2 regions of the Blautia sp. OM07-19 genome follow, and region 1 is predicted to be linked to the other one. Evidence: predicted binding sites of a transcription regulator. Region 1 holds the regulator's gene; the other holds the start of a gene.
What was found. The regulator NrdR, encoded in region 1, represses ribonucleotide reductase genes. The targets are predictions, from matches to a motif close to CACAANATNTTGTG.
Positions count from the first base shown of each region.

Region 2: the regulator NrdR is predicted to act here: its motif matches at 1,810-1,823, upstream of nrdD (anaerobic ribonucleoside-triphosphate reductase).

Region 1 is NZ_QULA01000003.1:126,996-132,414, reverse strand. It holds gene DXC01_RS04165 (PTS beta-glucoside transporter subunit IIBCA) at 1-504, shown strand, start outside; gene DXC01_RS04160 (LacI family DNA-binding transcriptional regulator) at 634-1,605, shown strand; gene pap (polyphosphate:AMP phosphotransferase) at 1,628-3,100, shown strand; gene nrdR (transcriptional regulator NrdR) at 3,478-3,930, opposite strand; gene DXC01_RS04145 (YlmC/YmxH family sporulation protein) at 4,054-4,305, shown strand; gene sigG (RNA polymerase sporulation sigma factor SigG) at 4,422-5,201, shown strand; gene gdhA (NADP-specific glutamate dehydrogenase) at 5,267-5,419, opposite strand, start outside.
Region 2 is NZ_QULA01000007.1:76,451-81,869, reverse strand. It holds gene nrdD (anaerobic ribonucleoside-triphosphate reductase) at 1-1,723, opposite strand, end outside; gene asnA (aspartate--ammonia ligase) at 2,070-3,083, shown strand; gene DXC01_RS07160 (CBS domain-containing protein) at 3,242-3,688, shown strand; gene DXC01_RS07155 (M20 family metallopeptidase) at 3,783-5,222, opposite strand; gene DXC01_RS07150 (amino acid ABC transporter ATP-binding protein) at 5,314-5,419, opposite strand, start outside.

The DNA of each region.
Region 1 (5,419 bases):
GATGACGCTCCGACAGCAACAGAAGAGACAGCAGAAGAAGTAACGGTAGACGGTACAGCAAAGAAACTGTATGCACCGATCCAGGGAACCATTGTTCCGAGAAATGAGATCCCGGATGATACGTTTGCAGCAGGCGTTCTCGGTGACGGTGTCGGAATCGACCCGGAAGAAGGCGTTGTCGTGGCTCCGTTTGACGGCGAGATCTCTTCTGTAACAGATACAAAACATGCAATCGGTATCACAGGACCGGCAGATATGGAAGTCCTGATCCATGTAGGTGTTGATACCGTAAACATGAAAGGTGACGGATTTGAGCTTCTGGTAGAAGAAGGACAGAAAGTCAAAGCAGGCCAGAAGCTGATGACTTTTGACATCGCAAAGATCAAAGCAGCCGGATACAGCCCGGTAGCGGCAGTGCTTCTGACAAACAGTGATGATTATCCGGAATTTAAAGTAGTAAAAACAGGAAAGACCCAGAGACTGGAAGAAGTCTTTACCGTATAAAATTAAATAATAAGTAAGAGAAGGCACTGTCAGATTCCTGGATTAGATCCGTATTTGACAGTGCCTTTTTTTTATGAAACGTGGTAACAAAAGCAAAATTGTGTTATACTACAGCAAAGGGGAAAAAGCATGAATATAAGTGAAATAGCAAAATTAGCAGGTGTGTCCAGTGCGGCAGTTTCCCGTTACTTTAACAACGGATATATTTCAGAAGAGAAGAAAGAGGCGATCCGCAAAGTTGTAGAGCAGACAGGCTATCGCCCTTCCATCCAGGCACAGACACTCCGTACCAAAAAAACAAAAATGATCGGTGTGATCGTACCAAAGATCGCATCCGCATCCATAGGCAAGATCGTAGAAGGAGTTCTCTCTGTACTGAATGAGAGCGGTTATCAGATGCTCCTCGCGGTGACACAGAACGATCCGAAGAAAGAACTGGAATATCTTTCTGCTTTTAACGACAAGCAGGTGGACGGCGTGATCCTCGCTGCGACAGTAGTGACCGCCGAGCATAAGAAGATCCTTAAGAACCTGTCTGTACCGGTGATCCTGGTAGGACAGCAGTATTCCGGCCATTGCTGTGTGTATCATGATGATTATCACGCTACCAGAGATCTCACAGAAGCCGTTCTCGATATGGGAAGGAAAAATCCGGGATATATCGGCGCGATCATGCAGGACAAGGCAGTTGGCGCAGAACGTTTTGGCGGTTATGAAGATGCTGTAAAAAAAGCCGGCATAGAGAAGGCGGCACAGCAGACGGTGATTTCTGCATTTACTTCTGATTCCGGTTATGAGAAGGCGGGAGAACTGCTTGCGAAGTATCCGGAGCTTGATGCAGTCATCTGTGCGACAGATACCATGGCTGCCGGAGCCGTCCGTTATCTGAGAGAGCATGGAAAGAAAGTCCCGGAGGATATTCTGGTTGCGGGACATGGAGATTCTGAGATCGCGAGAGTGATCACACCGCCGATCCCTACCGTGCATTTTTCTTATGAGAAGAGCGGTGAGATGGCAGTGGAGATGCTGATCGAAATGATGGGACAGGGTGAAACAGCGGTCAGAGAGGTGAAGCTTGGCTATTCTCTGATCAATATATAATAAAAGAAATGGGGTGCGTTTTTTGCTGAAAACATGGATACCGGGAGAAACTCCCGAGAAAGAGGAACTGAAACAGCAGCTCGATGCGGCAAGAAAGAAACTTTATGATCTTCAGATGAAGATCAAGGAGCACAAACTTCCGGTGCTGGTGCTTTTTGAGGGATGGAGTGCCGCCGGCAAGGGCAGTATGATCGGCAAGGTGATCAAGAATATCGACCCGAGATTTTTTAAGGTGGCGACGATGTCAGCTCCGTCTGAGGAGGAACTGCGCAGACCATTTCTTTACCGCTACATGTGCCAGATCCCGGAGCAGGGCAAATTTACTTTTCTGGATTCCGGATGGATGGAGCAGACGACGCAGGAAGTGCTCCGTAAGGAACTGACCGGAGAGGATTATGAGAAGCGGATCGAGAGCATCCGCCGGTTTGAGCGTCAGCTTACGGATAATGGTTATCTGGTGCTCAAGTTCTTTATGCAGATCGACAAAGAAGAGCAGAAATTCCGCATGGATAAACTCTGTTCCAGTCAGGATACACGCTGGAGAGTGTCAGAATTCGACAAATGGCAGCAGGAACATTACCGCAAATGCGAGAAAGTCTATGACCGCTATCTCAAGGATACGAATGCATCAACCTCTCCATGGTATATCATAGACGCCAGGGACAAGAAATGGGCAGAATTACAGGTGATGGATACACTGGTGAGCAGCATTGAGGTTGCCCTCCAGAACCAGAGCCATTCCGTTCCGATCCTTCAGAATATCTTCCCTTTGGTAAAGATGCCGAAACTGGCAGATGTTGAGCTTGCCGGCAAGACGATCGACGATGAGGAATATGACAAGGAACTTAAGAAACTCCAGAGTAAATTAAGTGAACTCCATAACCGTCTCTACCGCAAACGGATCCCGGTGATCATCACATACGAAGGATGGGATGCTGCCGGCAAGGGTGGAAATATCAAGAGAATCACAGGTGCACTTGATCCACGCGGATACGAGGTGCATCCGATCGCCAGCCCGGAACCACACGAAAAAGCCCGCCATTATCTGTGGCGTTTCTGGACGAGACTTCCAAAGGACGGTCATATCGCAATTTTTGACCGTACCTGGTATGGACGCGTCATGGTGGAGCGACTGGAAGGATTCTGCAGTGAAAATGACTGGAAACGCGCTTACAATGAAATGAACGAATTTGAGAAAGAACTGTCCGACTGGGGAGCTGTGATCATCAAATTCTGGGTTCAGATTGACAAGGATACACAGCTTGCACGGTTTAATGACCGTCAGAACAATCCTGAGAAACAATGGAAGATCACGGATGAGGACTGGAGAAACCGTGAGAAATGGGATCAGTATGAGGAGGCGGTCAATGAGATGCTCAAGAAGACTAGTACGGCTTATGCGCCGTGGCATATTCTTGAGTCGGTGGATAAGAAGTATGCGCGCATTAAGGCGCTCAAGATTGTGATCAAAGAGTTGGAAAAAGCCCTGAAATAAGGGCTTTTTTGATGCCCTTATTATCCCTGTTTTTTATTATTTCCTTTAATCCTGGGGATTTGGATGCTTGGGAGCAGAGCAAACCGCGAAGGGACGTTGCCCGTCCCCTCGCCACCCCTCGGCTGGGTGTTTGACGGAAATTTTGTCGTGTGGGATGCCCTTTGAAAAATTCTCCTGGTGCAACAAGTCGGGAAACTTTCGTATAAATGGATTCGAAATTTGCACTGTGTCTCAGGGTGCCTGCGTCTGCATTTTCTAAGGCTCCCCCACAAGACAAAATTCCCGTCAAACATTCAGGAGGGCACTGAAAAAGTCTACAAGGTAACCGCCTTAACAAAAAAGTGTCGATACAAATCGACGGGTCCCAGGGCAGTACCCTACGGCTCCATAAACTTTTTTAGTTCATCCATAAAAGTACTAACATCCTTAAACTCACGATACACCGACGCAAACCGCACATATGCAACAGCATCGAGATCCTTCAAATGCTCCATAACGATCTCGCCGATGCGAGTACTGGAAATCTCCTTATCCGCGCTCTCAAAAATAGACCCCTCGATGGAGTCAATCATAGACTCAATCTTCTCGATCGGGATCGGGCGTTTGTAGCACGCACGAAGAACACCGTCCTGGATCTTAGAACGGTGATAAGCTTCTCTTGTCTGATCCTTCTTGATGACACTTAATGGAATAGTCTCAACCTTCTCATAAGTGGTAAATCTCTTGCCGCAGGATTCACACATCCTTCTCCTGCGGATCGCATTGGTATCTTCGACAGGTCTGGAATCAACGACCTTGGTATTATCCTGATTACAAAATGGGCATCTCACGGTATTATCCCTCTTTTCCCTTTTATGGGCTAATTATACTGTATTTTTTTGGGTAATGTCAATAAATTACAGTGTATATTTCCGGCATTTTATGCATATATTTTTGAAAAAAATGGTGTCTGTATGCGTCTTTGCGAATTAAGGCAAAAAGAGATCATAAATATCCGCACCTGCAGAAGTCTTGGCTGTCCGATCGATCTGGAATTTGATGAAAGAAGCGGAAAGATCACAGCACTGATCGTTCCCGGACCTGGCAGATTCTGCTGTTTCTGGGGACGGGAAAGTGAATTTATCATCCCATGGAGCAGCGTCCGTCAGATCGGAGGAGATATCATCCTGGTGGAACTCCCGGAAGAAAAATGTCCTCACAGATAGTACCTTTTGCAAAACTGTCAAGGACTTATATTTTTTATATTTTTCGCAAAAAAGAATATTTCATATCCTCCCTGAGAATCATCTTTAGTACCAACTGAAATAAGGAGGATATTTCGATGGCACTAAACAAAGTTGAGATCTGCGGAGTGAACACAGCCAGTCTTCCAGTTCTGGCTCCGGAGGAGAAGGAGGAACTTTTTGAAAAGATAAAAGCCGGTGATAAGGAAGCGAGAGAGCGTTACATCAAGGGAAATCTGCGGCTTGTCTTAAGTGTGATCAAACGATTTCAGAACAGCAGTGAAAATGCGGATGATCTTTTTCAGATCGGCTGTATCGGACTTATGAAGGCCATTGATAATTTTGACACGACTTTGATGGTCAAGTTTTCTACTTATGCAGTGCCAATGATCATAGGGGAGATCCGGAGGTATCTGCGGGACAACAGCAGTATCCGTGTCAGCCGTTCGCTTCGTGACATTGCGTACAAGGCAATCTATGCCAAAGAAAGTTACATGAAAAAGAACCTGCGGGAACCGACGATCGCGGAGATCGCAGAAGAGATTGGGATTGAAAAAGAGATGATCGTGTACGCCCTCGATGCGATCCAGAACCCGGTCAGTCTCTTTGAACCGGTATATTCTGAAGGGGGAGACACCCTGTATGTGATGGATCAGATCAGTGACAAGAAAAACAAAGAAGATCACTGGCTGGAAAATCTTTCGCTCAGAGAGGCGATGAACCGCCTCGGGGAGAGGGAGAGACACATCATTGATATGCGGTTTTATGAGGGAAAAACGCAGATGGAAGTGGCAGAAGAGATCGGGATCTCCCAGGCACAGGTCAGCCGTCTGGAAAAAACTGCCCTTCGAAATATGAGAAATTATCTTCGTCCATAACAAAAAGCTCCGGCATGAAAACCGGAGCTTTTTGAATATCAATGATTCGCAGAGGAGGAAATTAATTAAACAAGGCCCTGAGCGATCATTGCGTCTACAACTTTTTCGAAGCCGGCGATGTTAGCACCTGCAACGAAGTTATCTGGCATGTCATAACGTTTTGCAGCGTCATCGATCTTAGCGTAGATGTCTTTCATGATCTGATGAAGTTTGGCATC
Region 2 (5,419 bases), on a different contig from region 1:
TTCCATACATCTTGCGGAACTGCTCAACCTGAAGACCACAGAGGCTCTCTGCCGGTGTTCCGTAGATCGCATAGAGGTATCCGTCCTCCTGCTTGAACTGGTTTACTTTGGCATTGATATATTTCAGTACTTCCAGTGCAAACTGTCCATCCTCGCGGATAGATTTGCCGTTGTAAAGCTCCTGAAGCTCATTCAGGGCTGTGATCCCGAAGGAAGCTGTCATCGGTTTGAGGATCTTGCCGATCTTTTCGTTCGGTTTGAGATGACCGCCGTAGAAACCGCCCTCACAGTAAGCAAGCGGGTTCGTGGATGCTCTCATCTGTCCCAGGTACTCATAGGTGCGGATGTGGAGATTTCGGATCATCTGCAGGTAAAAATCAAGAACCTCGTAAAAATCTCTGCTCTCTGCTCTTGCTTTCGCCAGGATCATCGGAAGATGAAGACTGACTGCACCGATATTGAAACGTCCTACAAATACAGGCTTGTCATTCTCATCTGCCGGATACATGCCGCCTCTCTCATACCATGGACTTAAGAATGCACGGCATCCCATCGGGCTGATAACCTTGCCATACTGCTTGTACATGCTTGCGATATAGCCCTTGCCAGTCAGAGAAAGCCAGTCCGGATACATGGTCTTGGAGGAGCAGTCAACGCCCTCCTCAAAGATGTCCTCGCACGGTTTGCCCGGTCCATGAAGATTCTCATCATACAGAAATACGATCTTAGGGAAAAGAACCGGCTTCTTATGGCCTTTCTTACCCTGACCGCCCTTGTGCACCTGCAGAAGAGAAATATTACACATCTTCTCGAACTGACCTGTACCAAGTCCGAGTGTCACAGTAACAAACGGATAGTCACCACGGGAAGAACCTACCGTATTCAGCTTGTACTCGATTCCCTGCCATCCCTGATCAAAATCTCTCCGGACTTTGTCCAGCGCGTACTCGATAGCTCTCTCTTCTCTGCCGGTCCAGTTCTCATCGGAGTATTTCATAAATTCGCTGACGTATTTGTCATAACTCTTCTGTGCGTATGGTCCGAGGATCTTGTCGACCTCCGGCACTGTAAAGCCACCGTACTGCTGTGCTGCTGTACTCAGGATGATATCACCCATGACATCAAATGCAGTATCCAGTGTCTTCGGCTCGTTGTACCAGACATTCCCCATCTCGAAACCGCCGCTTAAAACTGCCCCCACATCAAACAGGCAGCAGTTCATCGTGTCCAGTCGTGCAGACTGATCGTGAATATAGATGTATCCGTCCTTGCATGCCTGCAGCTCATTGCGGTTCATAAAAAACTTCCTGTATAATTCCTTGTTCAGTTCGTTAAAGATCAGGCTTCTCTTGGTAGCAACAAGAGCGCTGTCTGTATTTGCATTACTCTTGTCACCGATATAGCGGATTGCCTGGCTCTTGGTATAGACATCATCCATCATATGGATAAAATCCAGCTTGTAGTTGCGGTAATCACGGTAGCTCTTGGCAACCGCCGGATTCACACGCTCCAGTGCGCCCTCTACGATATTGTGCATCTCCTGGATCTCGATCTCATTCTTTCCAAGAGAATCTGCATGTTCCTGCGCGAACTGGCAGATAAATTCCTTCTCTTCATCTGAAAATTTATAAAGAATACGTGCGGCTGATTTATTTACCGCCTTGACGATCTTCTGCGGATCAAATTCTTCTCTTGTGCCGTCTTTTTTGATTACATAGATCATACCTTTGTCTCTCCTGTTTGCTATAATATAAGGCTTTTCTATTCTTTTCGCCTTCCCCATATCTTGTATTGCTTATGAGAGTATACCACAACATCATGTAAAATAAAAGGGGATATTTCATTTTTTATTGTCTGAAATTTCCCCTTGTTTTTGCCATATTCTGAACATTTGTTTGCACCGCATAAAGTCACCTGTGGACCGTCATCCAAACATCATTTACGTGGTCAGATCATGCGGACAGTAACATTTATTTTAGACTCATTTTCAAAATAATGCAAGGTTAAAATTGCAATACAGAAAATTTCTTGCTATAATTAAGCCTAGTAAAATTTGAGGAGGAAATATTATGGATGAAATTAAAATCCCTGCCGGTTATCATTCAGATCTGAGTCTGCATGATACACAGGTTGCAATTAAAACAGTCAAAGACTTTTTCCAGCAGACCCTCGCCCAGAAGCTGAATCTTCTTCGTGTTTCTGCACCGGTTTTTGTATCCCCGTCTTCAGGTCTCAACGATAACCTGAATGGCGTAGAACGTCCTGTAAGCTTTGACATCAAAGGACAGGAAGAAAAAGAAAACGCTGAGATCGTACACTCCCTTGCCAAATGGAAACGCTACGCACTCAAAAAATATGGCTTCGCTCACGGCGAAGGACTGTATACTGACATGATCGCGATCCGTCGTGATGAAGATCTCGACAACATCCACTCCGTCTATGTAGACCAGTGGGATTGGGAGAAGATCATCTCCAAAGAAGAACGTACCATGGAAACTCTGATCAACACCGTTCGCTCCATCTACAGCGTTCTCCGCAAGACAGAGAAATACATGGCTGTCCAGTATGACTACATTGAAGAGATTCTTCCTAAAGAAATCGCTTTCGTTTCCACTCAGGAACTGGTTGACATGTATCCTGATCTGACACCAAAGGAAAGAGAATACAAGATCGTCAAGGAGAAAGGTGCTGTCTTTCTTATGCAGGTTGGTAAGACCTTATCCAACGGAGAGCGTCACGATGGACGTGCCCCGGACTACGATGACTGGGAACTGAACGGAGATATCCTTGTATACTATCCGGTTCTTGATATCGCTCTGGAGCTTTCTTCTATGGGTATCCGTGTTGATGAGGATTCTCTTGACTCCCAGCTCACAGAAGCAGGCTGTGACGACCGCAGAGAGCTTCCATTCCAGAAAGCGATCCTTAACAAAGAACTGCCATATACCATCGGCGGCGGTATCGGCCAGTCCCGTATCTGTATGTTCTTCCTCCGCAAAGCTCATATCGGTGAAGTACATGTATCCATCTGGCCGGAATCTGTGCGCAAAGCAGCAGAGGAAGGCGGAGTAAATCTGCTGTAAAACCTTCTTATTTTTCAGGATTTATAGTGATTTTTCACCAATTTTTAATATTTAAACAATTGACATTCTGTACCCTGCATACTATCATAATAAGAGCATCTGAACTATAAACCAAGCCAGATACACTGAATGAGTATAGAAAGACAGAGGTACTGATTGTGAATATTTTGTTTTTTTTAACACCTAAGAGTGACGTTGCTTATATATTTGAGGACGAAACACTTCGTCAGACCGTCGAGAAGATGGAGCACCGAAAATTCTCCTGTATCCCAATCCTTAACAAAGAGGGTAAATACACCGGAACGATCTCCGAGGGAGATCTTCTGTGGGGAATCAAGCGTCTCAACATCAATATCACAGACCTGAAGCAGATGGAGGATGTTTCCATCATGGCGATCCCGCGCCGTGCCACTTACAAGCCGGTTCATGCGGACGCAGATATGGAGGATCTTCTGGATCGTGCCATCAACCAGAACTATGTTCCTGTCATAGATGACAAGGGGTCTTTTATTGGCATCATCACCCGTAAGGAGATCATCAAATACTGTTATAAGGAAATGAAGGAATTAAGTGCCCTTCGTGCCCAAATGGAAGAAGCCGAATAACAGGATTTTATTCCGTAATCAAATAGAACCGGTTTCCCGTGTGCTTTATCCTGCACCGGAGCCGGTTCTTTTTTATCTTCTTTTATCGTCCAGATCAGTCCGGGATGACCGGCACTGCATCTTTCGGGATCGGGCATACATATCCATCTTTTGTACGTTTTTCAAACTCTGCTCTTGCTTCATCCAGAAGTGAAGTATCTTCAAACAGATCGATCGCGGTCGCTGCGAGGACTTTTCCTGCACACAGGGCCGCTTTATGACCGATCTCTGTGCGGTCACAGGAAACATTCTGCCAGCTGTGTCCCGGGCAGCCGTTTGGCCATGCCGCAACGTGGATCTGTGCTGTCGGGGTCAGCCAGCTTACATCTCCAACATCCGTAGACCCTGCTTTGAACGCATCTTTCTGATAGAGAGGTGTCAGGAATGCATTCATTGCATGTCCATATTCTTTCTGCATCTTCTCCACCTGTTCTTTCGCTTCCTCGTCGTTTTCTGCCGCAACACCAGGAACCGCGCTGTGATCGTAGGTTTCTACGAGTGCATCTGCGAAAGCATTCTCCTCGTCTGTGTACTGCGGAACGCCCAGTTCTTTGAAGTTTTTATAGAGGACGCGCTCAAGGGCAAAGTTGCTCACGGTATCGGCGAGTCCGTCGATAAATTTCTTCTCGTAAGTAGTCTCCGTCATCAGAGCCGCGCCTTCTGCGATCTTGTCGACACGTTTCTGGAGTTCTACCGCCTCAGCCACATGATTGGAACGTACCATATAGAGGACGCTTGCACGAGGCTGTACCACGTTCGGGCTGCATCCGCCTGCGTCTGTGATCGCATAATGGATCCTTGCCTTGTCGCTCATATGCTCTCTCAAAAACTGCACGCCAATATTCATAAGTTCTACTGCATCAAGGGCGCTTCGTCCCATCTCCGGGGCTCCTGCCGCGTGAGAGGCGATTCCTGTAAACTTGTACTGTGTCTGGATACAGGAGTTGGAGGAACCGGTTGCAACTTCATTGACGTCTTCCGGATGCCAGGTAAGGGCTGCGTCGAGTTTTTTCCAGACTCCGTCACGCGCCATGAATGCCTTTGCAGCACCGCCCTCTTCTCCCGGGCAGCCATAGAGGATCACGGTTCCGGAAATGTCATTTTTCTCAAGATATGCTTTCACTCCAAGTGCTGCCGCAAAAGCTCCTGCACCAAGGATGTTATGTCCGCATCCATGGCCGTTACCGCCGACGTGGATCTCTTTTCGCTCAGTTGCACCTGCTTCCTGAGAAAGCCCTGAAAGCGCGTCATACTCTGCGAGGATTCCGATATACGGACGTCCGTGGCCATAAGATGCCGCAAAAGCCGTCTCGATATTGCTGGTTCCACGCTCCACTTCGAATCCCTCTTTTTCCAGAGCTTCGCAGTAGGTTTCGGCTGACTTAAATTCCTGGAGGGAAAGCTCTGCAAATCCCCAGATCTTATCTGCGATACCGGTGATCAGAGATTTTTTTTCTTCGATCGTCTGCAGTGCAGACTGTTTTTCTGCTGTCATAATATAATACCTTCTTTCGACATGATTTATCTTTATTCACGAAAAGGCAACCAGAATCTTCCGGTTACCTTCTCGTTAATCTTTGTTGATTTTATAAAACTTTGGATAAAAATTCCTGCAGACGCGGGTTGCTCGGGTTATCAAAGATTTCTGACGGTGTTCCGTCTACGAGAAGTTTCCCGTCTGCCATAAAAAGT